4 regions of the Cupriavidus sp. YAF13 genome follow, and region 3 is predicted to be linked to each of the others. Evidence: predicted binding sites of a transcription regulator. Region 3 holds the regulator's gene; each other region holds the start of a gene.

Region 1 (7,995 bases), on a different contig from region 3:
GGCCTTGCTGGGAACGCCCGGCAAGACCTCGGCATGACTGGCCCCGGCGGGCGTTCCGTGCCCCATCCCGGTGCCAATCGTACAAAGTCGATACATTGGCCTACAAGCGGGACATGACCCCCGTCCGATGTCTGTCTAACATCGCCGGTGCCTGGCCCGACGTATGGACCAGGCGCCGCGCCGTTCCGTCCCTTCGGAGCAGCGTGGCCGGGCAACACGCCCGACTTCTTCCCTGTTCAGCGCCTCCGCACTTGGGTACGGGGGCGTTTTTTTAGGGCATCCATCCGGCAGATCCCGTGGCCGTCAGGCGCGCGCGATGCCCAGGGTGAATTCGCCTTCCAGCGTGCCGGCCGCATCCCGCAGGCGGCGTACCCGCAGCAGGTTGGGGCGCGTGCCGGCAATGCCGTCCTGCGCGTTTTGCACTGGCGAAGCGCCTCGGGCGCGATACGCGGCATGCTGGAGATGCACCTCGCGGCTGAGCGCATCGTCGAAAAACAGCTGGCTGGTCAGTACCTCGGTCTTGCCGAGATGGATCTTCAAGTGGATATGCACCGCGCGCGGCGCGTACCAGCCCGGGTAGATCGTCAGGAACTGCGCGGCGCCATCGGCGCCGGTAGGTTGCACGCCGCGCAGGAAGCGGGTGGGGCTGGCGGGCACGGCGTGCATGCTGCCCTGGTCGTAGCCGCTGTAGCTGCCGCCGGCATCGCAATGCCAGATGCTGGCCAGCGCGCCGGCCACGGGCGTGCAGCTGCGGTCGGTGTCCACCACGCGCAGCCGGAGCCGCAGCAACTGGCCCGGCCGGCCATCGCGGATATCGCTGCGCACCAGCGCCTGGTCGATATAGAACGGGCCCTCGGTCAGGGCCGGCGTGAGCAGGCAGGCGGCAGGCTGCGCGGCGGCGTTGCCCGCCAGCCCGATCAACCCGGCACCGAGTGATCCTCCCAGTACACCACCGAGGAAGCGGCGGCGGCCGCCGTTAGCTGCGATCGGGCCTGCGAGGTCGAGGGACTTACTGGGCATCTGGCGCTCCTTGTTGGTGAAGCCCCGCAGCGCCGGGTACGCCGAATGGGCCGTTCGCGCCGAAGGCGCAGGGCATGGGCGCCGGTCCGAGGCTGGGCATGCCGCCTGCCATGGCGCCGGGGAAAGGGTGGGGGCCGGGGCCGAATGCGCCCCACGGCGCACCCGCCAGGCGGACCTCCGGCATGTCGCGCAGGCGCTTGCGCTGGCCGGCATCCAGGCTTTCCTCAAATGCGATCCAGCGATCGCGCGCAGCGCGGCGATCCTTGTCGAGCGCGTCGTGCAGGCGGTCTTCCCGCTCCGCGCGGGCGCGCAGCGACGACTCGGGCCCCTCTGGCTGGCCGGGGCCGCCGCCTTCGCGGATAAAGCGCGCCTGCAGTTCCAGCGCGTGCGCATGCGCTTCCCGCGCCCCGTCCAGGGCGGCTTGCCATAGGCTGGCCTGGGCGGGCGTGAGCGCCAGCGCTTCGCGCAGCGATGCGGGTGCCGCCGGCCGGCCGTGGCCGGCAATTGCCTGCGGGCTGGTCTGCAGTGCGTGCGCCGGCAGCGTCAAGGCGCTGGCGCCGCACAGCACGGCAAGGGACAACAAGGAGCGGATGCGGGGCAGCAAGGCTTGGGGCTGGGTCACAAGGATTCTCCATGGAGGTCATGCGGGGAGAGGCCCGGGATTGCCAACGTGATGCCGATGGTTTCAAGCATAGCGGGGGCGCCGGGCTGCCGTGGCCTGCCGGTCAGGAACTGGCACGCACAAAAGCGGCGGGATAACGACATGCCATAGTAGAAAGGCCCGCCCGCCGTTGCTTGAGCGCTTGGTCAGCGCGCGGAAGCAATGCCGTACAAAGCGGGCCGCCGGGCGCGCCGCTTTGTATCAAGCCCGGTACAAAGCGGCCACACCCTGCCTATCAGGCCGCCGCGCCGGGCTGGTAGAGTGAATCCCTGGCGGCGGCTTGCCGGGCCGCCCTGATCCGCCCCGCCAATCCGCGGCAATACCGGCCTGCCGGCGCACCAACCTGCCGCGAACGACGCGGCGAACCGCTGCAAAGCACGACGAAACCCGATGGACCATTCTCCCGCCTCGCCCCTTCATTTGCTGATCGTCGACGACGATCCGCAGATCCGCTCCATGCTGGCCGAGTACCTATCCACCTTTGGCATCGAAGCCGACGGCGCCGAAGGCGGCGCCGCCATGCGCGCCGCCATGGCCACGCGCGACTACGACCTGGTGGTGCTCGACCTCTCTTTGCGTGGCGAAAACGGCCTGACGCTGTGCCGCGAGATCCGCGAGCGCAGCGATTTGCCGGTGATCATGCTCACCGCGCGCACCGAGCTGGCCGACCGCGTGGTCGGGCTGGAGGTGGGCGCCGACGACTACGTCACCAAGCCCTTCGAGATGCGCGAGCTGGTGGCGCGCATCCACACCGTGCTGCGCCGTGCCCGAGGCGGCGGCGTGAAGCGCCCGGCGGTGCCGGGCGGCCATGAACTGCGCTTTGGCAACTGGCGCCTCAACACCACGCTGCGCCAGCTGGTGGATGGCGAGGAAACCGTGGTGCCGTTGTCCAATGCGGAATTCCGGCTGCTGCTGGCGTTCATCGAGCATCCGAACCGCGTGCTGGATCGCGAGCTGCTGATCAACCAGGCGCGCGGCCGCGATCTCGATGTCTTCGATCGCAGCATCGACCTGCTGGTTTCGCGCCTGCGCCAGAAGCTGCGCGACGATCCGCGCGACCCAACGCTGATCCGTACCGTCCGAGGCGAGGGCTATGTCTTCACCGGCGCCGTCGAAGCCTGAGCGCGCGGGCTGGGTGGCCCGCCACGACTCCATGTTCATCCGGCTGTTCCTGGTGATGGCCGCGATCATGCTGGCCGTGCACCTGCTCGGCGTCACGGTCATCGAGAGCGTGTTCCCGCGCCCGGGGCATACCGGGTTCACCTTCGTCCCCGGCGACGATATGCCGCCGCCCCCGCCTCCGGGTGAAGAGGGCCAGCGGGGCGCGTTCCCGCCGCCGCCGGATGCCGAGGCGCGCGCGGACAACGGCCAGGGCACAGCTGGGGCTCCAGTGCCGCCACGCCGCCCGCGCCGGGCCCATGGCCTCGGGCCGCCCCGCCTGGGGCTGCTGTTCCAGCTCGCTGCCATCGTGGCCGCCTCGTGTGTGGGCGCGCGTCTGCTGGCCAGGCCCGTCCAGCGCCTGGCCAGCAGTGCCGGCCAGCTGGCGCAGGATGTGCATGCCCCGCCACTGGACGAAGACAGCGGCCCGGCCGAGGCCCGCGCCGCGGCCAAGGCCTTCAACCACATGCAGCAGCGCATCCGTACCCAGCTGGCGCAGCAATCGCGCTTCCTGGCTGCCGTGTCCCACGACCTGCGCACCCCGCTTACCCGCATGAGCCTGCGCATCGAAGGTGTCGACGACAACCAGGTCCGCTATCGCCTGCGCCAGGACCTGGCGGAGATGAACGGTCTGATCGATGCCACCCTGTATTACCTGCGCGAGCGTGACGGCGCCGCCGCGCCGCGCCAGCGGGTGGATGTGCATGCCTTGCTGCAGGCCGTGGTGGACGACGCCACGGAGATCGGCCAGGACGTCACCCTGTCCGGCGACGCCGAGCCACTGCTGGCCTATCCGGCCGAACTGCGGCGGGCCGTGGTCAACCTGGTCGAGAACGCGCACCGCTACGGCGGCAGCGCGCGCATCGAACTGGCAGACAGCGCCGAGCGGGTGGTGATCGATGTGTGCGACAACGGCCCCGGCATTCCGCCGGAGGAAATGGCACGCGTGCTGGAGCCGTTCTACCGGCTCGAATCCTCACGCAACCGTGCCACCGGCGGGGTCGGCATGGGCCTGTCGATCGCTGCGGATATTGTTTCGCGCCACGGCGGCGAGCTCAGCCTGGCCAACCGGGCGGAAGGTGGCCTGCGGGTGCGCATCGTGCTGCCGCGCGCCTGAGCCGCGGGCGGCCCGGTGCCAGCGCTGCCGCTACCGCGCCGTGCCACCACCCATCGCCGCAAGCTGCACATACTGCGAGCCGCGCGCGCCGTGCGTGAAATCCAGCACGAAATCGCCCACGTCGACGCGGGCCTGCAGCGCGCGCCGCAGGTCAGCCGGGGTGGCCCCGCGCGGCGCGGCCAGCGCCGTGCGCACCAGCCAGGCCGCGCCAATATAGCCGGCTAGGGTGGCCGGCGAGGGGGGCTCGTCAAGGAACTGCTTCATCCGGCTCACGTGCTCCTTGACCACGCGCAGGGTCAGGTCCTGCGGCCCCGGGGCGATCTGCGTCAGCACGATGCCGCCGGTGTAGCCGGCYCCAAGAATCTCGCGTGCCGCCAGCGAATTGACCGCCGACAAGCCCACCAGGAAGCCATACCAGCCCCGCGCCGCCAGCGCGCGGCCAAGATTGCCGTAGGCCAGCGTATCGCCCGCCACGATCACCGCGGCCGGGCGCGCGGCGGCGATGCGTAGCGCCACCGCGCTGGCGTCGCTGCCCCGGCCTGCATCCAGCGTGAGTGCCTGCAGCCCCGCCTCCTGCTCGGCCTGGCGCCGCCAGGGCGTGCCGCTAGCCAGGCTGCCGGCCGCAAAATCGGGCACCACGGCCAGCACCAGCTGCTTGAGGCCATAGCTGCGCAACTGCCGGATGGCCGCATCTAGTTCGCTGCGGTAGTCGGCCCGCGTGTACCAGACGTGATCCGCCGCGAGCGACAGCCCCGACAACGGCGCCACGATCTGCACGCCGCGCCGGGCCAGCTCGGGCGAGGCGGCCAGCACCGGCAGCAGGGCATCGCTGGGGCCGAACAGCAATTCAGCCCGCTCCCCGTCGACCAGCGACAGCGCCTGCGCGGTGGCCGCGCGCGGATCGGCGTCGACCTCGCGCACCACATGCACCACGCGCGGTTCACGCGCACCGGCGTTGGCCGCATCGAACATCACTTTGGCCCCCGCCAGGTAGTCGCGCGCCAGATCGGCCTGGGCGCCGCCCCGGTCCACCAGGTGGCCGATCACCAGCGGGCGACGCGGCGGCGCCTGCGCCAGCAAGGAGGCGGGCGCCAGCATGGCGCTGCCAAGTGCGGCCAGGACCCGGCGGCGCGGCGGCCGTGCGGGGTTGGCGATCAGGGAAGAAGCGTGCATGGGAATCCGCCAGGCCAGGTGCAGAGCAATTGCAGGAATTGCAGGAATTGCATGATTGGGGAGAGCGCCGCGCAGCCTATACGGCCCAGGTGACGCTGGCATGACGCCGGGCATGTTCCGGTGCGTGGCGCGCAGCATGTCATGGGCCGCGGCTTGACCCCGGTCAACGCAGGCGCGGGCGGCGCGCCCTACGATGGGCCATCGAATCCACGACAAAGGCCGCTCCATGGCTGCGACTGCCCCCGCCCCGTTTCCCGACGCAATGTCCGTCCCCATTGCCGTATCGAGCCAATCCCGCACCTGCTCCGGCAATTGCGGCGCCGCCTGCACCGGCAAGCCGGCGGGACGGAGCGCGGCCGCGCCGGACCGGCATGCCTTGTCGGACTTTCGCGCGCTGGCGGGCCGCATGGATATCAACGGCCCGCGCTACACCTCATACCCGACGGCGGACCGCTTCCACGGCGGCTTCGGTGCGCAGGACTACCAGCAGGCGCTGGCCGATTGCGCTGCAAGCGCCACCCATGCCACCCACGCCGCCAACACGGCCAAAGCCGCCGCGCCGCTCTCGCTGTACGTGCACGTGCCGTTTTGCGAGAACATCTGCTACTACTGCGGCTGCAACAAGATCATCACCAAGGACCACCGCCGCAGCGCACGCTACGTGGACTACCTGGCGCGCGAGATGGCACTGGTGGRGCAGCAGCTCGGCACGCGGCGCGAGGTGGTGCAGTCGCACTGGGGCGGCGGCACGCCGACCTTCCTCGATCCCGCCGAGATGCGCCGCGTCATGGACGCGCTGCACCAGCATTTTCACCTGCTGCCCGAGGGCGAGCACTCGATCGAGATCGACCCGCGCCGCATCGGCGACGCGCAGATGGCGCTGCTGGCGGAACTCGGCTTCAACCGCATCAGCCTGGGCGTGCAGGATTTCGACGCCGAGGTCCAGCGCGCCATCCACCGCGTGCAATCGCTGGCAGAGACGCAGGCGGTCGTCGACGCCGCGCGCCGGCTGGGTTTCCGCTCGGTCAGCATGGACCTGATCTACGGCCTGCCGCACCAGACCACGGCGCGTTTTGCCGCCACCGTGGAGCAGGTGCTGGCGATGCGCCCGGACCGGCTCTCGGTGTACAGCTACGCGCACCTGCCGCACGTGTTCAAGCCGCAGCGGCGCATCGATGAAAGCGCACTGCCGGCCGCCGCCGAAAAACTCGACATCCTGGTCGGCACGATCGAGCAGTTGACCGGCGCGGGCTATGTCTACATTGGCATGGACCACTTCGCGCTGCCGGACGACGCACTCGCCGTGGCCCAGCGCGAGGGCCGGCTGCAGCGCAACTTCCAGGGCTATTCCACCCATGCCGGCCATGACCAGCTCGGCTTCGGCGTTTCGTCAATCGGCGCGGTGGCGGGCCGTTACGTGCAGAACGCCCGCACGCTCGATGACTACTACAGTGGCCTCGACGCCGGCGTGCTGCCGGTGATGCGCGGCTTCGCCATGCGCGACGAAGATCACTTGCGGCGCGATGTGATTGGCGCGCTGATGTGCAATGGCGTGTTGGAGTTGGCGGCGGTCGAAGCGCGCCACCGCATCGATTTTGCCGTGCACTTCGCCAACGAGCTTGCGGAGCTGGCGCGGCTGGCCGAAGACGGGCTGGTGCGCTGTGAGCCTGGCCGCATCGAGGTGACTCCGCTGGGGCGCTTGCTGGTGCGCCGCCTGGCCATGGTGTTCGACGGCTTCCTGCGCGAGGATGCCCGGCGCACGGAGCCCGCTGCCATCCGGAGCGCTGATGCGGGTACGCCTTTGCCAATGCCAACGCGCTACTCGCGCGTGGTTTGAGCCACACCGGAAAGCAAAAAGCCCGCGGCATGCCGCGGGCTTTTTGTTGAGAGCTGCTTGCGCTTACTTCGAAGCGTTGGCCATGTAGTCCACTGCGGCCATCACGTCGCCGTCGGGGCCGGCGTAGCCGCCCTTCGGCGGCATCACGCCCTTGCCCTTCAGGGCGAAGGCGTGCACGGCGTCCATGCCTTCCTTCAGGCGCGGCGCCCAGGCTGCCTTGTCGCCAAACTTCGGCGCACCGGCAACACCGGCTGCGTGGCAGGCGGCGCAGACTTGTTCGTAGACCTTCTTGCCCACTTCGGCGGAAGCCGGCGCGGCTGCTGCAGCAGCCGGTGCTGCGGCTGCAGGTGCCGCTGCCGGAGCAGCGGCTGCGGCAGGCGCCGCGGCCTCCGAGGCAGCAGCCGTAGCCGGAGCGGCGGCGGGCGCGGCGGGTTCCGGGAACTTGGCGCCACCGGCGTCGGCCATGTAGACCACGGCGCGGCCGAGTTCGTAATCGGAGTAGTCGTCGGCGGTGGTGCCGGCGCGGGCTTGCATGGCGCCCTTGCCATGCAGCACGGAGTTCAGCAGGCCGGCAAAGCCCTGGCCGATACGCGGAGCCCAGTCACCGGCGGTGCCGTACTTGGGCGCACCGGCAGCACCGGTGGCGTGGCAGGCCGCGCAGACTTCCTTATAGACCTGCTCGCCCGTCTTGTAGACGCGCGGCGCGTTCGGGTCCTTCAGTTCGAGCGAGGCGACCGGCTTGATGCGGTCATTGACAGCTTCCACGGTAGCGGTAGAACCCGCGCCTTCCTTGGCACCGTGTCCGACAAAGTTGACTAGCAGGATGATCACGATGATTGGCACCAGGAAGGCGGCAATCACCACAGCGATCAGCTGCTTGGGGGTCTTGATGGGAGACTCGTGTTCGTCTTGTGCGTTGTGGACGTCGCTCATACTCAACTCTCAATTTTGCAGGAAACCTGTGGCCGCTCGCGATCGGCTGCTTATGTGGCCGCTTGCTCGGTGGCCAATTCCCCCTGGCCAATTGCG
Region 2 (7,995 bases), on a different contig from region 3:
TTCGCCGGCATGATCGGCCGGGCGCTGGAGCATGTTTTTGCCCCGATCGGCTTCAATTGGCAGATCTGCATCGCGCTGGTGCCGGGCCTGGCCGCGCGCGAAGTCGCCGTGGGCGCGCTGGCCACCGTCTATGCGCTGTCCGGCAGCGAGGACGCGATGGCCAGCCAGCTGGTGCCGATGATCGCCGCGCAATGGTCGCTCGCCACGGCGCTCTCGCTGCTGGCCTGGTACGTGTTCGCGCCGCAATGCATCTCCACGATGGCGGTGATCCGGCGCGAAACCGGCTCCTGGAAGGTGATGGCCGCCTCGACGGCCTACCTGGCAAGCCTGGGCTACCTGGCTGCCTTTGCCACGTACCGCATCACCCTGATGCTGAGCTAAAGCGAGGACATTGCCGCCATGAGCCTTTACCACGCCTTTGAAACCCTGCTGGTGCCGCTGATCGTGCTGGCCTGCACGCTCTCCGTGCTGGCGCGCTATGCACCGCGCACCCGTGAACGGATCAAGAGCGGGCTGGCGGCGCGCCTGGGTGGCACCGCGGCCACCGGCTGGCGCCAGCGTGCGGTGGCCTGGCTGGCACCGCAGGCAGCGGCCGGCTGCGCCAGCGGCTGCGACAGCGGCGGCTGCAATACCTGCAGCTCCAGCACCACCGACAGCGCGCAGCAAGTGCCCGCCCAACAGGCCGGCGAGCAGGTCATCCGCTTCGTGGCCAAGCGCTGATACGCCCCAAAACCCATCGCTGGCCACGTTTTTGATCCACGCAGAAACGGGTACGCTTTGGGTTCGCCGCGCTGGTTCACAGCGTCTTCGGCACCGCCTCCCTCCCTCTTTCCCTCCTCGCCGGCATCTGCGCGGCACGATCTCCATCAACAACGACGCCCGGCAGGAACACATGCCGGGCGCCGCATCAGCTCACCGTTCCCGGAATCGTGATGGAAATCGGCTGCGGTTCAGATCCGCAGGGGACTCGGCGCACTCGTCCCGCTCGTCCTTGACGCCCTTTCGCGTTCTCGACTATTCTTGCCGGATGCCGGCCGCTGAAAAGCGGGCTCGGCATGCATGACAAATACAAGTACCAGTACATGTGCAAGTGATCGAGGCACCTTGCGTAAGCCGCGTCATCCGCACCGCTCACACACACCACGCAATGCACCAAGCCACCTGCTTTCACCGCCGCGCCGCCGATGCCTCCCGCATCGCTGCAGCCGCGCGCGTGCCGGCAGCAGGTCGCGCGCTGGGTACCGCCATTGCTCCCGTTGCACCGGCCCTGTCGGCGCCGCGTCTTTCCTCCTCGCTACTGCTAGACCTACTGATCGGTTGCCGGGCCTAGGGCCTAGTGGCAGTTCGGCAGCCTCGCGCCACCCTTTTTCCGCATTAGCTTTCCGACGCCTTCGCAGTTGAGCGCTTCGGCGCCCTGGCGATCTTGCGTCCTGCTTTTTGCATTCTGCTTTTTGCTTCTTGTGTCTTGCATCTTCCCGCGAGGAAGGAGAACCGTCATGATGTTGCGCAACCCCGCCACCAAATACCGCCCTGCCACCACCGTAGATATCGCCGACCGAACCTGGCCCGCCAAGCGCATCACGCGCGCGCCGGTCTGGATGAGCACGGATCTGCGCGATGGCAACCAGGCCCTGATCGAGCCGATGAACCCGCAGCGCAAGCTCCGCTTCTTCGAGCAGCTGGTCAAGATCGGGCTGAAGCAGATCGAGGTGGCGTTTCCCTCTGCCTCGCAGACCGATTTCGATTTCGTGCGGATGCTGATCGAGGAAGACCGCATCCCGGACGACGTGACCATCGTGGTGCTGACCCAGGCGCGCGAAGACCTGATACAGCGCACCATCGAATCCGTGCGCGGCGCCGCGCGCGCCGTGGTGCATCTCTACAACCCCATCGCCCCTGCGTTTCGCCGCATCGTGTTTGGTGCAAGCCGCGAGGAGGTCAAGGAGATCGCGCTGGCGGGCACCCGCCTGATCAAGGCGCTGACCGACGGCATGCCCGAGACGGCATGGAGCTACGAATACTCGCCCGAGACCTTCAGCATGACCGAGCTGGATTTCTCGCTCGAGGTTTGCGATGCGGTATCCGCGATCTGGCAGCCTAGCGCCACGCGCCCGCTCATTCTCAACCTGCCGACCACGGTGGAATGCAGCACGCCCAATATCTTCGCCGACCAGATCGAATGGATGCACCGGCATCTTGCACGGCGCGCGGACATCGTACTGTCGGTGCACCCGCATAATGACCGTGGCACCGCGGTGGCAGCCGCCGAACTTGCCGTGATGGCCGGCGCCGATCGCGTGGAAGGCTGCTTGTTTGGCAATGGCGAGCGCACCGGCAATGTCGACCTGGTGACGCTGGCGCTGAATCTCTACACGCAGGGCGTGGACCCCGGGCTCGATTTTTCCGACATCGATGAAGTGCGCCAGTGCGTGGAGGATTGCAACCAGCTCCCCGTGCATCCGCGCCACCCGTATGTGGGCGACCTCGTCTTCACGGCCTTCTCCGGCTCGCACCAGGATGCGATTCGCAAGGGCTTCGCGCAGCAGAAGGCGGATGCGATCTGGGAGGTGCCTTACCTGCCGATCGATCCGGCCGACCTTGGCCGCAGCTACGATGCGGTGATCCGCGTGAACAGCCAGTCCGGCAAGGGCGGCATGGCTTACCTGCTCGAACAGGTGCACGGCATCTATATGCCGCGCCGCCTGCAGATCGAGTTCAGCCGCGCGGTGCAGTCGATGACCGACGAGAGCGGGCTCGAAGCCAGCGCCGATGACTTGTATGGCTTGTTCAAGCGCGAGTATCTCGAAGATGAGGCGCCGCTGCGCTATGTGGGCCACCAGATGGTGTCCGGCAGCGACGGCCAGGTTGAGATCGAAGTGGCGCTGCTGCGCGATGGCGAAGCGCTCAGCGCGCGCGGCCGGGGCAACGGCCCGATCGATGCGTTTGTCAGCGGCCTCAAGGGTGCGCTGGACATGCCGGTGCGCGTGATGGATTACCACGAGCACGCGCTGTCAAGCGGCGCCAATGCTGCCGCGGCCTGCTATGTGGAAGTGCGGGTAGGAGACTCCGCCACGGGCTTCGGCGCCAGCATCGACGCCAGTATCGTCACGGCATCGCTCAAGGCCGTGGTGTCGGGCGTGAACCGCCACCTGCGTGCAGCCGGCCAGCCGCGGCGCGAGCAAGCCCTGGCCGATTGATGCCGCCCGCGTCCGGACCCAAGGCCTCGGCGCAGAAAAACCGGTGTGCCCCGCCCCCACGGGGCACACCCGGAAAGACGCCCTTGCGGGACGCCCACGACATGCTCGTTGCTTGACTGTGTGCACAGCGTAAAGCGGGCGCAAACTTGCTGCCACGAATATTTGCGCATGTCCTTAGAAGCCCGGCCCGGGATTGGAAATGCGAAAGCGCGCTGCGCGGCTCGCGCGCAAGCACCCCGGCGCGAGCGGGGACTGTCGCAACGCGGCGACGCATGCGCGTGTGCGCGCCACCGATGCCCATCTTCTTGCTCTCGGTCAAGGCTCGACCGGAAACGCTGCGCCACACTGTGCGTGAAGTTTCCTAAAACACGAGCCAACCATCATGAAGAAGCACCTGCCTACCCGTCTGTGCACCACCGCCATTGCTACCCTTGCCGTGCTCAGCGCCGTTGCCGCAACGCCCGCTGCTGCTGCCGATGAAGCGCAGGGCAACTGGATGGTGCGCCTGCGCGGCACCTATCTCGACATGGCCGGCAAGTCCGACCCGATCGGCGGCGTTGGCGCCTCGGACCGCATCACGGTCAACAACAAGTGGATTCCGGAACTCGATGTCACCTACTTCTTCACGCCGCACATCGCCGCCGAGCTGGTGCTGACCGTGCCGCAGAAGCAGAACGTCTACCTGGATGGCAACAAGATCGGCTCCTTCACCCATCTGCCGCCGACGCTGCTGGTGCAGTATCACTTCATTCCCAACGGCACCTTCCGCCCGTATATCGGCGCCGGCCTGAACTTCACGCGCATCTGGGGCGCCGACATTGCCAACAATTCGCTGTCGCTCGATAGCTGGAGCGTGGCGCCGGCCCTGCAGATCGGCATGGACTACAAGCTCACCAAGAACTGGTTCCTCAATGCCGACGTCAAGAAGGTGTGGCTGTCGAGCGATGTGAAGGCGGCCGGCGTGAAGGTCTCGAACGTGAGCCTGGACCCGTGGCTGTTCAGCATGGGTGTGGGCTACCGCTTCTGACGAAACGCGGAACGGCACGCCACCGCACAACGAGCGCGCGGCTGATACCGCGTCAGGCTCTGGCTGGGCGCGGGATCTGCCGCAATGCGTTGCGATTCAAGCCATAGAAGCGCGCGACCACGGCCAGCTCCGGGCCAGCATCAAGCAGCGCTTGCGCTGATTGCCGGCTCTGCAGTATCTGCGGGATGTTGGCGAGAAAAACGCTCGCCACGCCCGGGTCGAAATGCGTGCCGGAACCTGCCGAGACAATCGACAACGCATCGTCGTCGCTCATGCCGGGACGATAGCAGCGCGACTCCGTCATGGCATCGAAGGCGTCGGCCAGCGCCACGATACGCGCGGCCAGCGGGATCTCCTTGCCGGCCAGGCCGCGTGGATAGCCCGTGCCATCGAAACGCTCATGGTGATGGTGCGCGACTTGCGCCGCCAGACGCATCAGCGCGTCCGCGCTGCCCGCAAGTATGTTCGCGCCGATCTCGGCATGCCGCTCGATCACCTGCCGCTCTTCAGGGAGCAGCTTGCCAGGTTTGAGCAGAATGGCATCGGGGATGGCGAGCTTGCCCACGTCGTGCGCCGGCGTGACGAGCCGTATGCGCTCGCAGTGCGCCGCATCCAGCCCGAGCAGATCGGCAAGGCAGGCGGCGATCGTCGCGGTGCGAACGAGATGGCCCGATGCATGCGGGTAACGCAAGCAGCCAGCGAGCGTCAGGCTGGCCAGCGTCATAACCGCATGGGGATTCGTAGTCATGGTGCTGAAGCTGGGCGAAGCGCGAGATTCTATGCCTGCCAAGGCATATCGCCAATAGCCGATGGCGAACCGCCTTCGTGGCCGCGCATTTCGCCTGCCTAGCGGAACGCCGGCTCGTCAAAACTACGCAGCTTTCGCGAGTGCAGTTGCTCGGCACCGCCCTCGCGCAAGATGCGAATCGCCTCCAGCCCGATCGACATATGCTGGCTCACCCGCTGCCGATAAAACGCGTTGGCCATGCCGCGCAGCTTGAGTTCGCCATGCAGCGGCTTGTCGGACACGCATAGCAAGGTGCCATACGGCACCCGCAGGCGGAAGCCGTTGGCCGCGACCGTGGCGCTTTCCATGTCGATGGCAATCGCGCGCGACTGGTTGAAGCGGGCGTACAACGCCTTGGACTTGAGCTCCCAGTTGCGGTCGTCGGTGGAGACAACGGTGCCGGTGCGCATGCGGGTCTTCATCTCGTTGCCGGACAAACCCGTCACGCGCACCACGGCCTCTTGCAGCGCGACCTGGATCTCGGCGATAGGCGGCACCGGCACCCAGGGGGGCAGGTCGTGATCGAGCACGTGGTCGTCGCGCACATACGCGTGCGCCAGGACGTAGTCGCCGAGTTGTTGCGAGCGGCGCAGGCCGCCGCAGTGGCCAACCATCAGCCAGCAGTGCGGGCGCAGCACGGCAAGGTGGTCGGTCATGGTCTTGGCGTTGGACGGGCCCACGCCGATATTGACCAGCGTGACACCGAGATTGTCCTCGCGCACCAGGTGGTAGGCGGGCATCTGCGGCAACGCGCGCGGGCGCAGCGCGTCGTCGGGTTCGGCCTCGCCGCGCTCTTGCATCACATCGCCGGGTTCGACGAAGCGCACGTAGCCGTCCGCGCCTTGCGCGTCTTCGGCGGCCATCAGCGAGCGGCCGAGCGCAATGAATTCGTCGACGTAGCGCTGATAGTTGGTAAACAGCACAAAGCGCTGGAAATGCTGGGGCGCGGTGCCGGTGTAGTGATAGAGGCGCTGCAGCGCCAGGTCCACGCGCTCGCCGGGAAACATCGAGAGCGGCCAGGCTTCGCCGGGCACCGGCTCATAGGTGCCGTTGGCGATGGCGTCGTCGATGCGGCTCAGCTCGGGCAGCACGAACGAGGCTTCGAGCTCGCGCGCCTGGGTGTAGCTGATGTCCGTGGTGGAGGCTTCGATGACGAACGGCAACGGGATCGGGCGGCGGCTGACGCCGACCACCACGGGCACGCGGTGGTAGCGTATCAGGCGCTCGATCTGGTCGCGGTAGTAATCGGCCAGCAGTTCGGGGCGGGTGACCGTGGTGCCGTAGACCCCGGGGTAGGCAACCGTGCCCCAGGATGGCCGGCTGTCGGTGACCATGGTTTCGAGATTGACCGAGATGCCCAGGTAGGGGTAGCAGGCATGTGCCGCGGACGGCAGCGGCTGGCCCTGGGCGAAGGCATCGAAGCGCGCGCGGATCGCGCCGACCGAGGCATCGTAGATTTCACGGATGCGAGCCAGCGCCGCGTCGGCGTCGGAGAACTCGGCCAGCTGATCGGCCGGATGGGCGGAAGAGAAGATCGAGGCATTCATGGGAAACATGATACCCCGCTACAGAGCGGAAGCAACATGGCCTGCCGCAAATTGACGGGCCTTCGCGCGCTCGCTACACTGCCTGCAGTCTTTTTTGCGGCCCCGCGCCGCACTCGCCTCGTGACGCCCCCCATTAGAAGGGCAGCGCCGAGTTGCCGTATCTGCTTGCATTGGGAGCCCCGATGGAAATCCGCAATCTGCTGCCAGAAGAGATCGAGGCGGCCAGACAACTCCTTGCGGCCAACGGATGGGCGCAGCGCGTTGCCAACACGGAACGCTTCGCCCGGCTGATCGCCAACTCGCAACGGGTGGTGGTGGCGGTCGATAACGGAGAGATCGTGGGTTTCGCGCGGGCGCTGTGCGACGACATCTCCAACGGTTACCTGTCGATGATCGCGGTGACGCCGAGCCATCGCCGCCGCGGCATCGGCCGGGCGCTGGTGCGCCACATCGTCGGCAACGATCCCGATATCACCTGGGTGCTGCGCGCCGGACGCTCGTCCGAGGCGGCCTTCTTCGGGCAGCTCGGCTTTGTGCCCTCGCTGGTGGCCATGGAGCGCCGGCGCATCTGAGCCGGGCCCGGCGGGCTGGCCCGCCGCTCAAACCTTCATCGTGCACAACAACACATGGCCTCATCCACCGGTTGGTTTCATTGGGCGTTGCTGTCGGCCGTCTTTGCCGCGCTGACGGCGATCTTCGCCAAGATCGGGCTGGAAGGCGTCAACTCGGACCTTGCCACGCTGGTGCGCACGGCGGTGATCATCGTGGTGCTGAGTTTTTTCGTGGTGCTCACGGGCAAGTGGAGCAACCCGCTTGCGCTGTCGCCGCGGACCTGGATCTTCCTCGTGCTCTCCGGCCTTGCCACGGGCGCCTCCTGGGTGTGTTACTTCCGGGCGCTGAAGATTGGCGATGCTTCGAAGGTGGCGCCGGTGGACAAGCTGAGCCTGCTGCTGGTGGCGGTGTTCGCCGTGATCTTTCTCGGCGAACGCCCCAACTTGCGCGAGTGGGCCGGCATCGCGCTGGTTGGCGCCGGCGTGCTGGTGCTGGGGTTCAAGCGCTAAGAGGCAACCGCGGCACATGGGGTTGCATCCGCATCACCGGTCCGTGCGCAGCGGCCCGTATTCCACCGGCACCCAGGCGTAGCCCTTGCTCTCCACGCGCACATGGCCGATCCCCGGGAACGGCAGGTGGGCGCCCGCCACCCACAGCTTGCCGCGCGCGGCATCGGCGAAAATCTTCTTGCGCGTGCGCACCGCCTGCGTGCTGTCCACGTCGAACTCCAGCGCCACTTCCGGGCGGCGGAACTGCACCGCGTGGCTGTGCACGATATCGCCCCACACCAGCAGGCTTTGATCGCCTGACTTGAACAGGTAGCCACTGTGGCCCGGGGTGTGCCCGGGCGCCGGCACCGCGCTCACGCCCGCCACCAGCTTGTCG
Region 3 (7,995 bases):
CGAGCGCCCACGCCTGGCGCGGCTGACGCGGAAACGTCGGACGAGACCCTGTACGAAGTCCGCCGCAAGATCTATCCGCGCTCGGTGTCGGGTGCGTTCTCGAACTGGCGGGTCTGGATGGTGGTCCTGACCCAGCTGTTCTTCTATGGCATGCCCTGGCTGCAGTGGAATGGCCGCCAGGCCATGTTGTTCGATCTCGGCGCGCGCAAGTTCTATATATTCGGCCTGGTGCTGTGGCCCCAGGACGTGATCTACCTTGCCGTGCTGCTGGTGATCTCCGCGGTGTCGCTGTTTCTCTTCACGGCGATCGCGGGGCGGCTGTTCTGCGGCTACGCGTGTCCGCAGACCGTGTACACCGAGATCTTCATGTGGATCGAGCGGCATGTGGAAGGCGACCGCTTTGCCCGCATCCGCCTGGACGGCGATCCTTGGAGCGCGCGCAAGCTGCGCCTTAAGGCCACCAAGCACACGCTCTGGATCGTGATCGCGCTATGGACGGGCTTTACCTTCGTCGGCTATTTCTCGCCCATTCGCACGCTCGGCGCGCAAGTGCTGAGCCTCTCGCTGGGCCCGTGGCAGACGTTCTGGATGCTGTTTTACTCGTTTGCCACCTGGGGCAACGCCGGCTTCATGCGCGAGCAGGTCTGCAAGTACATGTGCCCGTATGCGCGCTTCCAGAGCGTGATGGTGGATCGCGACACCTATGTGGTCACCTATGACGTGGGCCGCGGCGAACCGCGCGGCAGCCGCTCGCGCAAGGCGGACCACAAGGCCGCCGGGCTGGGCTCGTGCGTGAATTGCAGCATCTGCGTGCAGGTCTGTCCCACTGGCATCGATATCCGAGATGGCCTGCAGTACGACTGCATTGGCTGCGGCGCGTGTATCGACGCCTGCAACCAGGTCATGGACAAGATGGCCTACCCGCGCGGGCTGATCCGCTATACGTCCGAGAACGCCATGCGCAGCGCGCTCTCCGAGACCGTGGCGCGCAAGCGCCTGGTGCGGCCGCGCACGGTGATCTACTCGGTGATATGGCTGGCGCTGGTCGCCGGCTTCATGGCCTCGCTGGCCATGCGCACGCCGCTCAAGGTCGATATCATCCGCGACCGCGGCGCGCTGGGGCGTGAGGTGGAAGGGCGCTGGATCGAGAACGTGTACCGGCTGCAGCTGATCAACACGACCGAGGCACCGATGCGCGTCGCCGTCAGCGCGGGCAGCGGCGAGCTCAAGGGCCTGGCCGTGGAATATGATCACGCTGCCGGCAACCTGGAACCCACATCCAATCGCCTGATTCCCATCCGGGTGCGCGTGCCGATCGAGTCCGCGGCGCAGGGCACGCACAAGATCGAGGTCACGGTCACCGCGGTGCCCGACGAGGGCGCGGGCAGCCATGGCGCAGAGATTCGACAGAGCACCAGCTTTATCGTGCCGCGCAATCTATGAGGCGGCGGGGACGCTGGATGCACCAATCCGTACGCAACATACGGGATCTAGATCTAGAGGAGGAGGCCAGATGACGCAGCAAAGCAATCCCTGGTGGAAGGAGCCATGGCCGTGGCTGCTGATGAGTGGGCCGTTCGTGGCCATGGTGGCCTGCGGGGTCACGATCTGGCTGGCTATGACCCACCCGGATCCACCCATTGAGGAAGGGGTGGCGCGCCACGGCCTGGTGGTCGAGAAGGCGGGCAGCGCGGCACGCCAGGCAGCGCCGGTCGCGGCGCAAGCGAGGTGATCATGAGACTACGCTGGCTGATGTGGGTGCTGTGGCCCGCTTTCCTGGTCGCCGGGCTGACCACCGCGCTGGTATTCTCCATGGTCGATCCCGGCGACCTGCGCTTCTTCGGCCAGCCGGTCGATGCATCGCGGGAGGCGGTCTACACCGTGGGCTTCCTGATCGCGTGGGTGCTGTGCGCGCTGTCGAGCGGCTTGACGCTGTACACCATGCCCACGCGGCTGGCGGACACGGACGAGCTGGAGTGATTGCGATGCGCGCCTTGCCGGTTCAGGCCAGCAGGCGCGGCATCGCGGCGTGCCGCCGCGGGCGAGGGCGGCCCGCGACGAGCACGTCAGCAGGATTTGTTGACGATCTGCTTGATCCCCACCATGTCGACCAGCTTGACGTGCCGCTGGCGGATCTGGATCAGGCCGGCTTCCGCAAAGCGCGAGAACAGGCGGCTGACGGTTTCGAGCTTGAGCCCCAGGTAGCTGCCGATTTCCTCGCGGCTCATGCGCAGCACGAACTCGGAGGCCGAATAGCCGCGCGCGGACAAGCGCTCGGACAGGTTGATCAGGAAAGCGGCAAGCCGCTCCTCGGCGCGCATCGATCCGAGTGTGATCAACATGACCTGGTCCTGCGAGATCTCCTTGCTCATCAGGCGCATGAACTGGTGCTGCAGGGAAGGCAGGACGTTGGACAACGTCTGGAGATCGCCGAAGCGCACCACGCAGACTTCGGTATCTTCCAGCGCGGTGGCATCCGACGCGTGCTGCATCTCGCCGAGGCCGTCAAGGCCGACGACTTCGCCGGGAAGGTGGAAGCCCGTGATCTGCGAGCGGCCGTCTTCCATTGTCAGGTGGGTCTTGAGCGTGCCGAAGCGGATCGCGTAGACGGCGGTGAGAGGATCGCCGAGGCGGTACAGGGTTTCGCCCTTGCGTACGCGCACCCGGTCCTGGACCAGCGTATCCATCTTTTCGAGGTCCTGCTGCGACATGCCGACGGGCAGGCAGAGCTGGCCGAGCGAGCAAGTGGAGCAGCGGGGCGACATCTCGGTAATGGGAATGGTGGTGAGCAATTGGGGCCTGTCGGTTTAGCGCAGTCAATCAAGCGCGATGTGGCAGGCGCATTGAGTTGAGAGCTTGACGTTGAGAGTCGTCGATTGGAAGCGCCATCCACATCGGCCTGGCGCGCGGGTCTTGCGGCAGTGCGCTATCTGTGCAGCGCGGCTTGCCGTGCCCGTCGTCATGTTGTGCGAGCGCGCTGGTGTGCGCGGGCGCAAGGCCTCATGTTGATAGCGCCTCTTGGAGCTGCGGGGGCGCGTTCGACGCATTTTACCGCGCCGGACGTTGCGATTGTGTGATTGGGAGGAGAAGTTGACCATAGGCGTGCTTATCAGCGTATTTACCCTGGCTTTGCTGGGCGGCGTGCACTGCGCCGCCATGTGCGGCGGGATCGCGCTGGCGGCGGAGCAGGGCGGCGTTGCGCGCGTGCCTGCCACGGTGCTCCGGCGTCCCGGCCATTGGTTGCTGGAACTGCTTGTCATGCATGCCGGGCGGCTTAGCATGTATGCGGTGCTGGGGGCCTTGCTGGGCGCCCTGGGCGCTGGCGTCTGGGGGGCGCAGTACCTGCCGCTGCAGCGCTGGCTGTTTGGGATCGGCAGTGTGATGCTGGTGTTGTCGGGCTTGTGGATGTTGCGCGGGCGCACCATGGGTACGGGTTGGCTGGAGCGGCTCGCCGCCCGTGGCGCGGGCGGCTTGCTGCGCGGCCTTGGCGCCGTCGGGGCGCGCTTGCCGGCTGCGGCCCGGGCGCAGGGGCAGGGCCGGTTGCTGCGCCGCTACGGCATGGGGCTGGCCTGGGGGCTGGTCCCGTGCGGCATGGTGTACGGCGCCCTTGCCATGGCATTGCTGGCCGGCAATGCCGCGTCGGGCGCGCTGGTGATGGCCGTGTTTGGCCTGGGCACCCTGCCGAATCTGCTGGTGATCTCGGGCCTGTCCGGCTATCTCAGGCAGCTTTCGCGGCGCCCGGCGTTGCGGGCTGGCGCTGGCCTTGCGGTGGTGGCCTTTGGCTTGGCCGGGGTGGCGCGCGCGCTGCTTTTGCCTGAGACGCTTGCCGCGCACGGATTCTGTCTGGTCTTCTGAAGCGCTGTTTCGTGGTGTATCTGTCACTTCCTTGCTGAGGTAGCTGTGCGAATCGGTTGCAGGTTTGCCAGGGAATGCCATACAATCGCAAGAACAGCGATATCGCGCAGCGTACTTCATCGTGGCATCGTCAGGTAGCATCCGCTGCTCAGGGATGCATGCCAGGAACACCAAGGCAGGCATCAGCGCCAGGGACCGTTCCCCATCCGCCGTCCGGTTCACAAGATTCGGTTCAAAAGACCAGCTACGGCAGGGCGGGGTGAAATAGGCCAGCAGGCCCGATATCCGTATTTTCTTGCACCCGGCGCGTTCGATGATAGACGCCGCGCCGGACAGGTCCGCCACATCAGGGGGAAGGCGCGACGCAAGGGCTCCGTCGACTGGCAGATAAAGCCGGTGGCCGGGCGATCTCCTGCCGGTCAGGTCCGGCACCCGATGCAATAGAAGAAGGCGCACGGCTGGCATGCATCAAGCATGCGGTTGGCTGCGCGGCCAGATGGCGGTGGCAATCCCTACCGCTGAACCCGCAATCTCCAGTGCGCCCGGGATCAACCGGGGCGCAGGTGCAAAGACAGGCTGCACGCAATCAACATGAATACCCAAGAGGCGAAGATCGTCCTCGAGACCGCGCTGATCTGCGCGCAGGAACCCTTGCGCGTCAATGACTTGCGCCGGCTGTTTGCCGACGACGTCGGTGCCGACACCATTCGCGTGCTGCTCGAAGAGCTGCGCCGCGACTGGGAGCAGCGCGGCGTGGAACTCGTGGCACTGGCCAGTGGCTGGCGTTTTCAGAGCCGCCCTGTCATGCGTGAATACCTGGATAGGCTGAATCCCGAAAAGCCGCCCAAGTACTCCCGCGCCGTGATGGAGACGCTGGCGATCATCGCCTACCGGCAACCGGTCACACGGGGCGATATCGAGGAAATCCGCGGTGTCGCGGTCAGCACCGAAGTCGTGAAGAAGCTCGAGGATCGCAGCTGGATCGAGGTGATCGGCCACCGTGACGTGCCCGGACGGCCTGCGCTTTATGCCACCACCAAGAATTTTCTTGATGATCTTGGCCTGCGTACGCTAGATGAATTGCCGCCGCTGGAAGACATCCAGGCCCAGGCGCAGGTCGCGCTGCTGAATCAGGAGCCGATTGACTTCGAGGCGCTGGGCACGGTGCCGGCGGATAGCGACGAAGAGGCATTCGCGGAACCGGGCGATGATCAGGCCGGCGCTGCCACACTGGTTGCGGCGGATGCCAGAGAGGGTGAACCGACCCCTTCCGGCGTGGTTGCCCCCGACGGTCTTGCGGCCGGCGCCACGGATGGCATCGCCGATTTGGTGGATGCGTTTGAAAGGAAGGAGGCTTTGGCGCAAGCGGAAGCCGGGTTCACACCCGCGTCCGAGGCCGAGTCGGAAGTGCCGGCGACGCCCGGGCCAGGCAGTGAGCTGGCGAGCGAGCCGGTGTCCGCCGACCCCGCCGGCGCGCAGTCCGGCGACACAGCCGAGGAGCAAGCCGTCGAAGACGGTGAGACAAATGAGCAAACGGACACGCCCGCCAACGGTTACCACGCACAAGTGGCCTCCGGCGCGCAGGCGTCCGAAGTCCCGGGGGCGTCCACGACGAATCCGGCGCACCCCAGCGAGCACGACGAGCACGACCAGCGCGTGTCCAACTGAACACCATGCAACATCCGAATGTGAATACCTTGTCCGATTCTGATCAAGACGTCCGCCAGGCGGATACGCCGGCCGGCGATGCCGGCAATGGCGCCGAAGGCGGCGCCGGCACCGATGGCGCGCCGCGCCGCAAGGGCCTGCGCCGTGGCTTGCGCAATCTGGTGGCCACGCGCCGCCAGGCCGCGCAGGACCGCGATGGCGGCCGTGCCGCGGACGGCGGGGCGCCAATCCCTGCTGGCAGCCCCGATGTGGGCGCCGCGCAAGACGCGCGTGGCGACGGCACAAGGAAGGGACGTACGCGTGGCAAGCGCAAGCCCGCGGAAGGCGAGGCTGTGCAGGCTGGCGAGCAGATGGGCGAGCGCCCGGCGCCGCGAGGCCGCCGCAACTTCAGTAACGACAATGCCGAAGGCGTAAGCGAAGCTGGCGGAGAAGCCGCGGGCGAGCGCCAGCGCGATGGCGCCCGCGCCAACCCGAACGGGAATGGCGCCCGCAAGCGCAAGCCGCAGCAAGGCCAGCAGCCGCAAGGCTCCGCCCGCCGCGGCGGCACCGAAGGGCAGCAAGGCGGCCCGCGCCAGCAAGGCAAGGGCAGCAAGGGCAAGGGCGGCACGCAGCGCCCAGCCGCGGGTGTGCCTGAGAAGGCGCCCGCCGCCGCTGCGAGCGGTGAGGACCTGTTCCGCTTTGTCATTTCCGGTCAGTACGACCAGGAAGAGTCGAGCGGTCCGCAGGCCCGGGTCAAGCCGGTGCGCGAGCTGTCTGCAGACGACGATGCGCCCAAGCTGCACAAAGTGCTCGCCGAGGGTGGGCTGGGCTCGCGCCGGGAAATGGAAGAGCTGATCCTGCAGGGCCGGGTTTCGGTCAATGGCCTGCCTGCCCACATCGGCCAGCGCATCCTGCCGGCCGACCAGGTCCGGGTCAACGGGAAGCTGATCCACCGCCGTGTGTCGTCCAAGCCGCCGCGCGTGTTGCTGTATCACAAGCCGTCCGGCGAAATCGTCAGCCAGTCGGATCCGGAAGGCCGTCCGACCGTGTTTGACAGCCTGCCGCGCATCAAGGCAGGGAAGTGGGTGGCCGTGGGTCGCCTCGACTTCAATACCGAGGGCTTGCTGATCTTCACCTCCTCGGGCGATATCGCCAACAAGTTCATGCATCCGCGCTACGGCGTGGAGCGCGAATATGCGGTGCGCACACTGGGTGAGCTGGCCGAGGCCGATCGCCAGCGCCTGCTGCATGGTATCAAGCTCGACGATGGCGAGGCTAATTTTCTGCGTATCGCGGACGGTGGCGGCGAAGGCATCAACCACTGGTACCACGTGGCGCTGACCGAAGGCCGCAACCGCGAAGTGCGCCGCATGTTTGAGGCCGTCGGCCTGACCGTGTCGCGCCTGATCCGTACCCGTTACGGCCAGTTTCTGCTGCCGCGCGGCCTGAAGCGCGGCCGCTGGCAAGAACTCGCGGCGGACGACGTGCGCGCGCTGATGGCATCCATCGGCCTGAAGGCGCCGTCCAAGGGGGATAGCGGTCCTCGCGGCGGCAGCAAGGTAGGTGGCCGCCAGCAGCGCACCGAGGCAGCCATTGCCGGCATGCCGATGCCGACCGGCATGGACGGCCTGCCGCGCGTCAACCGCGGCAACGGCCCGCGCGGCAGCGGCGCTGGCCGCGGTCAGCCGGATCCGATGCAAACGTCGATGGGCTACATCGGTGGCCCGACCCTGCTGACGTCCCATACCACCAAGCTGGGCGGTGGCGCGGCGGGTTCCCCGCGCGGCCCGGGCGGCCCGGGTCGTGGCGGTCGCAGTGGCGGCCGTGGCGCCGGCATGGGGGGCATGGGTGGTATGGGTGGTATGGGTGGTGGTATGGGCGGCGGTCAGAATCGTTCCCAGCGCCGCGGTGGCGGCGAAGCCAATGGGAATGTGATGCCGCAGGCCGGCAAGCCCAACGGCAACCGCCGTCCTCGTGGCGGTGGCCGCGACGGCAATCGTTGAGCGATGCGAGGCAGGGCGCCTTGGGCGGGCCTGGCGGGGGAAAGAGCGGCACAGGCCGCTTCCCTGCCGCGCCAAAGCCGGGTGCCTTTGCCTTTTGTACCGCGACAGCGTATAATCAAAGTCTATTCAAAAGTCATCCTGCAAAAGGGTGGGCGAATGATGGGCATTGCGCCCATTTTTTTTTGCTTCGCCCGTTTCGTGTGCTTGCCGTGTTTCGCGGCGCGCCGGTCGGGATGACTGGCAGGCAAGCTGGCTGAAGCCGTCAATCAAGACGGCCGTGCCGATGGGCTGGGTCTGCCACGGTATTGATGGCCATTATTCGGGAATACAGTGCATCTGGCAGATTTGATCGAAACCACCCTGAACGGCATGGGGTACGAGCTGGTTGAGCTCGAGCGCGCTCCAGGCGGACTCATGCGCGTCTATATCGATCAGCCTGAAACCGGCATCGTCATTGAGGATTGCGAGAAGGTAAGCCGTCAGCTTACCC
Region 4 (6,115 bases), on a different contig from region 3:
GCCAATGCCGACATCAACCCGGTGCTCAGCGCGCACGGGCAGATCGAAGGCATCGGCGTATCGCCGCGCCTCACCGCCAGCATGGCGGACGGCCGCGTGGTCGCGGACGAACGCTTTCCGGTGGCGCAGGTGGCCGATCACGACGCCGCCTTCCGCCTGATCCGGCTGGTGCTCAGCATCGGGCTGCGCGATGCGCCGCCGGTGGCAATCGGCCATCGCGTGGTGCACGGCGGCGCGGATTTCTCCGCGGCCGTGAAGATCGACGACGACGTCATTGCCAAGCTGGAAGCATTGGTCCCGCTGGCGCCGCTGCACCAACCGCACAATCTCACGGCGATCCGCGCGGTGCGCGCCGCCGCGCCGGCGCTGCTGCAGGTCGCCTGCTTCGACACCGCCTTTCACGCCGGGCACGACCCGCTGGCACAGCTGCTGGCGCTGCCCTACGAATACTTCGAACGCGGCATCCGCCGCTACGGCTTTCACGGCCTGTCCTACGAGTACATCGCGCGCCGCCTGCAGCAGATCGCGCCCGATCTGGCGCAGGGCCGCGTGATCGTGGCGCACCTGGGCAACGGCGCCAGCCTGTGCGCCATGCGCGAGGGGCGCAGCGTGGAATCCACCATGGGCCTGACCGCGCTCGACGGCCTGCCGATGGGCACGCGCTGCGGCGCCATCGATGCCGGCGCCATCCTGTGGCTGTCGCAGCAAGGCATGAGCACCAAGGACATCGAGACGATGCTGTACCAGGAGTCAGGGTTGAAGGGACTGTCGGGCGTCAGCAGCGACATGCGCGCCCTGCTGGCCAGCGACGCGCCGCGCGCGCGCCTGGCCATCGATTTCTACGCCTACCGCGCGGCGCAGGAAATCGGCAAGCTGGCGGCCACGCTGGGCGGCCTGGATGCGCTGGTGTTCACCGCCGGCATCGGCGCCAACTCGCCGCCGGTGCGCGAGAAGATCTGCGCGCGGCTGGCGGAGCTGTTCGGCATCAGCCTGGACGCCGGCGCCAACAACGAGAACCGCCAGCGCATCAGCCGCGACAACAGCCGCGTGCCGGTCCTGGTACTGCCCACCGACGAGGAAGGCATGATCGCGCTCAATACCGCACGCATCATGATGGAGCACAACGCGCTCGCGTAGCGCTTCCGAGACCCTACGGGCGTAATGCGCTTTTGACAAGTCCTGACATTGGCAAAAGAGGCACCAAAAACGACTGCGGCGGGGCTATAGCCCTGCCGGCCGCCTGCCTCGCTTGGCTACGATGGCCGATGGCGCGCTAACGGCCCGTTGGGGAATGACGCGCTCGCTAGGCGCGTACGAGATAGGCCTGGCGCAAGCGCTCGGCATCCACCTTGAGCACATCGCCCAGGTAGGCATCGATGCCGCCGTAGTCCTGCTCGATGGCGTGCATCGAGGCTTCCAGGTAAGAGGCCTTCACCACCAGCAACGGCCACATCACCGCGGGATCGACGCCAAACTGCGCCGCGCCGGCGCTCATCTTCTGGTTGAAGCCCTGGTTCCAGTGATTCGATTCCAGGTAGTTGGCCATGATGATGTCGCGCTCCACGCCTAGGCCGGCCAGCAGCAGCAGCGAGGCAAAGCCGGTGCGGTCCTTGCCCGCCGTGCAGTGGTACAGCAGGTTGCCGCCCTGCTCCGCGGTCTTCAGGAAGCCGCCGAAGGCAGCCTGGTACTTGCGCGGAAAGTCACCATAGACCTCCAGCATGAAGGCCTCCATCTGCGCCGCGCTGCCGTCGCGCAAACGCGGCATCAGCTCGGCCATCGACATGCTGCCTTCGAGCACCGGCGTGGCGACCCAGCGGAAGGCCTCGCCAAAGGGGCTTTCCGCTGCGGTCTTCTCACCGGCCGAGCGGAAGTCGATCACCATGTCCAGCTGCAATGCGCGCAGCCGTTCCATATCCGCCGCGCTGGCCAGGCCCGGGTTGCCGCTGCGAAACAGCTTGCCGGCACGCACGCGGCGGCCGTCGCGCGTGGCGAGGCCGCCGAGGTCGCGCAGATTGACCACATTGTCCAGCGCCAGCGCCGCGTTGCCCGGCACGCCGGCACCTTGTGATGGCGCATCGGCCATGTTTTCCTGCATCGTGTGTCCCTGCCCTGTCTTTGTCGTTCGGTGGCGCGCGCGCCGCACCGCACGTGGCGGCGGCTCAGCGCGCGCGATAGGCCGGCACATGCCAGCGCGTATGGCAGCCAGCAATATAACGGCGATCGAGCTTTGCCACCAGTTTCCACACGCTCATCGGGTCCACATCGTCGAGATCCAGGTCGACCCAGGCCCAGGGATGCGCACTGTCGCCCTCGCGGATCAGCTCGATGTCCTTGACCCGCACGTAGGCGGCCAGCGCCGTGCGCAGCGCCGATGCGTCGACTTCGGCACGTAGTCCTCTCACTAAAACCTTCATCATGCACTCCAATGTTTTCAGATCACGTTCGCGCGGCTCGCCAGCGTGCGGGGCCACCGGTGGTGGCGCACGCTGCGCAACGCCCACAAGGCCTTGTCGCGCAATGATCTCAATGATCTGAAAGTCTGACCGCATGGCGCATAGAAATTTCCCTGCACGAGCCGGTTCTTTGATCCGCGTCATATGCGCCCGGATCCACTCTCGACAGTCACCGTTGGCCGGCACGATAATTTCCCCATGTCGAACGCGGCAGCCCGGCCGCAAGCCGGTCTCCCGCCTCCGCCAGGTCTTCACGGAAAGCCGCCGAACGACGCCGCCACCCTGCCAGTCACAGGTTAGCCATTTGCCCGCGCGTGACGTCCGCCTTCCCGTGTCGAACCAAGATCAACAAGACAAGAAAAGGGCAAAGCGATGACAGACCCGCACACTCCAACCCAAGCCGTCCGCGCAGCCGCCCCCGCCTCCATCGGTGTGGCTGCCGCCGTGCCGCAGGCCGCGCCCGGTAAATCCACGCCATGGGGGCTCTACGCCGCCGTCCTGGTACTGATCGGCATACTCGCCCTGCCCCTGCCCCCGGACCTGCCGGTGGCGGGACACCGCATGCTGGCCATCCTCGCCTTTGCCATCGTGGTGTGGATCACCGAGGCGGTCTCCTACGAGGCCAGCGCCATCATGATCACGTCGCTGATGGCCGCGCTGATCGGCTTTGCGCCCACGGTGGCCGACCCGGCCACGCAATACGGCACCTCCCGCGCGCTCGGCATGGCGCTGGCAGGGTTCTCCAATACCGCRCTGGCGCTGGTTGCCGCCGCCCTCTTTATCTCGGCGGCGATGACGGTGACCGGGCTCGACCGGCGCATCGCGCTGGTCACGCTGTCGGCCATCGGCACCAGCACGCGGCGCATCCTGATCGGCAGCATCGTGGTGACCATCGCGCTGTCGCTGGTGGTGCCGAGCGCCACCGCGCGCAGCGCCTGCGTGGTGCCGATCATGATGGGCGTGATCGCGGCCTTCGGGGTCGACAAGAAATCCAATATCGCCGCCGGCATCATGATCACCGTGGCCATGGCCACCAGCATCTGGAACGTCGGCATCCAGACCGCCGCCGCGCAGAACCTGCTGACGGTGGGCTTCATGGACAAGCTGCTGGGTGAGCGCATCACCTGGCTGCAATGGCTGATCGCCGGCGCGCCGTGGGCCATCGTGATGTCGGTCGTGCTGTATTTCCTGGTGCGCTTCCTGTTGCCCGCCGAGACCGAGGCCATTCCCGGCGGCAAGGAAGCCGTGCAAAAGGAACTCGCCGGGCTGGGCCCGATGAGCGGCCCGCAAAAGCGGCTTGCCGCCGTGTCCATCGGGCTGCTGCTGTTCTGGGCAACCGAGGGCAAGCTGCACCAGTTCGACACCGCCACCGTGACCTTCGTCGGCCTGGTGATCCTGATGATGCCGCGCATTGGCGTGATGGACTGGAAGACCATGCAGCAACGCACGCCGTGGGGCACGCTGATCGTGTTCGGGGTGGGCATCAGCCTGGGCACCGCGCTGCTCACCACGCAGGCCGGCCAGTGGCTGGGCAAGTTCGTGGTGGCCAACTCCGGGCTCGCCACGCAAGGCCCCATCCTGGTGTTCGCCATCCTGGCCGCCTTCCTGATCCTGATCCACCTCGGCTTTGCCAGCGCCACCGCGCTCACCGCGGCACTGCTGCCGATCCTGATCTCGGTGCTGCAGACGCTGCCGGGCGATATCAACCAGATCGGCCTGACGATGCTGCTCGGCTTCACCGTGAGCTTCGGCTTCATCCTGCCGATCAATGCACCGCAAAACATGGTTTGCCTGGGCACGGACACTTTCAACGGCAAGCAGTTCGCCAAGGTCGGCATCCCCGTGACGGTGATCGGCTACGCCCTGATGCTGCTGTTTGCCGCCACCTACTGGCGCTGGCTGGGCTGGATCTGAGCGCACACCGGGACAAGGAACGAACATGAAGATAACACTGCAATCCGCCACCCAGCTCGCCCGCGACCTGCTCGCCGCACAAGGCGTGCCGACCGACATCGCCAACGACGTGGCCGAGCACCTGGTCGAGGCCGATCGCTGCGGCTACACCAGCCACGGCCTGTCGATCCTGCCCAACTACCAGCGCTCACTCGCAACCGGCAACGTCAACCCGGCGGGCCGCGCCGAATGCGTGCTCGACCGCGACAGCCTGCTGGTGTTCGACGGCAACGGCGGCTTCGGCCAGCACGTGGGCAAGCGCGTCATCGAGACCGCCATCGAGCGCGTGCGCCGGCACGGCCACTGCATCGTCACGCTGCGCCGCTCGCACCACCTGGGCCGCATGGGGCACTACGGCGAGATGGTGGCCAAGGAGCGCTTCGTGCTGCTGAGCTTTACCAATGTGATCAACCGCTCCCCGGTGGTGGCCCCCTACGGCGGCCGCACCGCGCGGCTGACCACCAACCCGCTGTGCTTCGCCGGGCCGATGCCCAACGGCCGGCCGCCGCTGGTGGTGGATATCGCCACCAGCGCCATCGCCATCAACAAGGCCCGCGTGCTGGCCGAGAAAGGCGAGCCCGCGCCGGAGAACAGCATCATCGACAGCGGCGGCAACCCCACCACCGATGCCGGGGCCATGTTCAGCGAACACCCGGGTGCGCTGCTGCCCTTCGGCGGCCACAAGGGCTATGCGCTCGGCGTGGTGGCGGAGCTGCTGGCCGGCGTGCTGTCCGGCGGCGGCACCATCCAGCCGGACAACCCGCGCGGCGGCGTCGCCACCAACAATATGTTCGCGGTGCTCATGAACCCCGAGCTCGACCTGGGCCTGAGCTGGCAGAGCGCGGAGGTGGAAGCCTTCGTCAACTACCTGCACGACACCCCGCCCGCCCCGGGCTTTGACAGCGTGCAATACCCTGGCGAGTTCGAAGCCGCCAACCGCGCGCTTAGCACCACCCACCTGGAGGTAAACGCGGCGATCTGGCGCAACCTGGAAACGCTGGCAAAGGAACTTGGCGTGGCGCTGCCGGCAGGCTGAACCGGCGGGGCGGCTTGGGCAGTGGCATGGCCAGTGCTGGCACAATACGGCCCATGGAACGTCTCTGGTCGAATTTTCTCAAGCTGGTGCTGCTGCTCATCCTGGGCGCGGCCCTGCTCGGCACGCTCGCCGTGCTCGTCGCTCAGCGCCAGCTGCCCACGCTGGATGCGCTCACCACTTTTCGCCAGTCGCCCGGCTACGTGCCCATCGGCGAGATACCGCCCAAGCTGACCCAGGCGGTGGTAGCCATCGAGGACGACCGCTTCTACCTGCATGACGGCATCGACTATGTCGGCGTGATCCGCGCCGGCGTGGCCAACCTGTCCGATGAGCTGTCGCAGGGCGCCTCCACCATCACCATGCAGGTGGCGCGTAATTTCTTCCTCTCGCGCCAGAAGACCTATACCCGCAAGCTGTATGAGGTGCTGCTGGCTTACCGGATCGAACATGCGATGAGCAAGGACGAGATCCTCGAGCTCTACATGAACAAGGTCTACCTTGGGCAAGGGGCCTATGGCTTTGCGGAGGCCGCCGAGACGTATTTTGGCAAGCCGGTGGGCGAGCTGACTTTAGCGGAATGCGCGATGCTGGCCGGATTGCCTAAGGCGCCTTCGGCGAATAACCCGGTGGTGAATCCCCGGCGCGCCCGGCAGCGGCAGGCTTACATTTTGCT

Evidence for each region. The regulator FNR, encoded in region 3, switches genes on or off when oxygen is low (the NO sensors DNR and NnrR bind a similar motif). The targets are predictions, from matches to a motif close to TTGATNNNNATCAA.
Region 1: hemN (oxygen-independent coproporphyrinogen III oxidase) is a predicted target of FNR. The motif match lies at 5,283-5,296, and genes of this name have one in related genera.
Region 2: AB4061_RS08500 (OmpW/AlkL family protein) is a predicted target of FNR. The motif match lies at 3,503-3,516, and genes of this name have one in related genera.
Region 4: AB4061_RS38750 (DASS family sodium-coupled anion symporter) is a predicted target of FNR. The motif match lies at 2,584-2,597, and genes of this name have one in related genera.

Annotation. Positions count from the first base shown of each region.
Region 1 is NZ_JBFRDD010000019.1:11,800-19,794, reverse strand. It holds gene AB4061_RS16975 (UvrD-helicase domain-containing protein) at 1-37, shown strand, start outside; gene AB4061_RS16970 (intradiol ring-cleavage dioxygenase) at 304-1,020, opposite strand; gene AB4061_RS16965 (hypothetical protein) at 1,010-1,642, opposite strand; gene AB4061_RS16960 (response regulator) at 2,072-2,803, shown strand; gene AB4061_RS16955 (ATP-binding protein) at 2,775-3,956, shown strand; gene AB4061_RS16950 (ABC transporter substrate-binding protein) at 3,987-5,129, opposite strand; gene hemN (oxygen-independent coproporphyrinogen III oxidase) at 5,536-6,966, shown strand; gene AB4061_RS16940 (c-type cytochrome) at 7,030-7,899, opposite strand.
Region 2 is NZ_JBFRDD010000007.1:192,416-200,410, reverse strand. It holds gene feoB (ferrous iron transport protein B) at 1-381, shown strand, start outside; gene AB4061_RS08510 (DUF6587 family protein) at 400-720, shown strand; gene leuA (2-isopropylmalate synthase) at 1,500-3,197, shown strand; gene AB4061_RS08500 (OmpW/AlkL family protein) at 3,580-4,224, shown strand; gene AB4061_RS08495 (HD-GYP domain-containing protein) at 4,277-4,972, opposite strand; gene AB4061_RS08490 (AMP nucleosidase) at 5,071-6,567, opposite strand; gene AB4061_RS08485 (GNAT family N-acetyltransferase) at 6,741-7,130, shown strand; gene AB4061_RS08480 (EamA family transporter) at 7,185-7,619, shown strand; gene AB4061_RS08475 (MBL fold metallo-hydrolase) at 7,653-7,995, opposite strand, start outside.
Region 3 is NZ_JBFRDD010000079.1:19,221-27,215, reverse strand. It holds gene ccoG (cytochrome c oxidase accessory protein CcoG) at 1-1,443, shown strand, start outside; gene AB4061_RS37420 (membrane protein) at 1,514-1,732, shown strand; gene AB4061_RS37415 (hypothetical protein) at 1,735-1,980, shown strand; gene fnr (fumarate/nitrate reduction transcriptional regulator Fnr) at 2,067-2,792, opposite strand; gene AB4061_RS37405 (sulfite exporter TauE/SafE family protein) at 3,091-3,855, shown strand; gene scpB (SMC-Scp complex subunit ScpB) at 4,447-5,523, shown strand; gene rluB (23S rRNA pseudouridine(2605) synthase RluB) at 5,529-7,505, shown strand; gene rimP (ribosome maturation factor RimP) at 7,836-7,995, shown strand, end outside.
Region 4 is NZ_JBFRDD010000091.1:13,254-19,368, forward strand. It holds gene AB4061_RS38735 (acetate/propionate family kinase) at 1-1,137, shown strand, start outside; gene AB4061_RS38740 (tyrosine-protein phosphatase) at 1,304-2,095, opposite strand; gene AB4061_RS38745 (RNA-binding protein) at 2,160-2,414, opposite strand; gene AB4061_RS38750 (DASS family sodium-coupled anion symporter) at 2,826-4,367, shown strand; gene AB4061_RS38755 (Ldh family oxidoreductase) at 4,393-5,442, shown strand; gene AB4061_RS38760 (transglycosylase domain-containing protein) at 5,496-6,115, shown strand, end outside.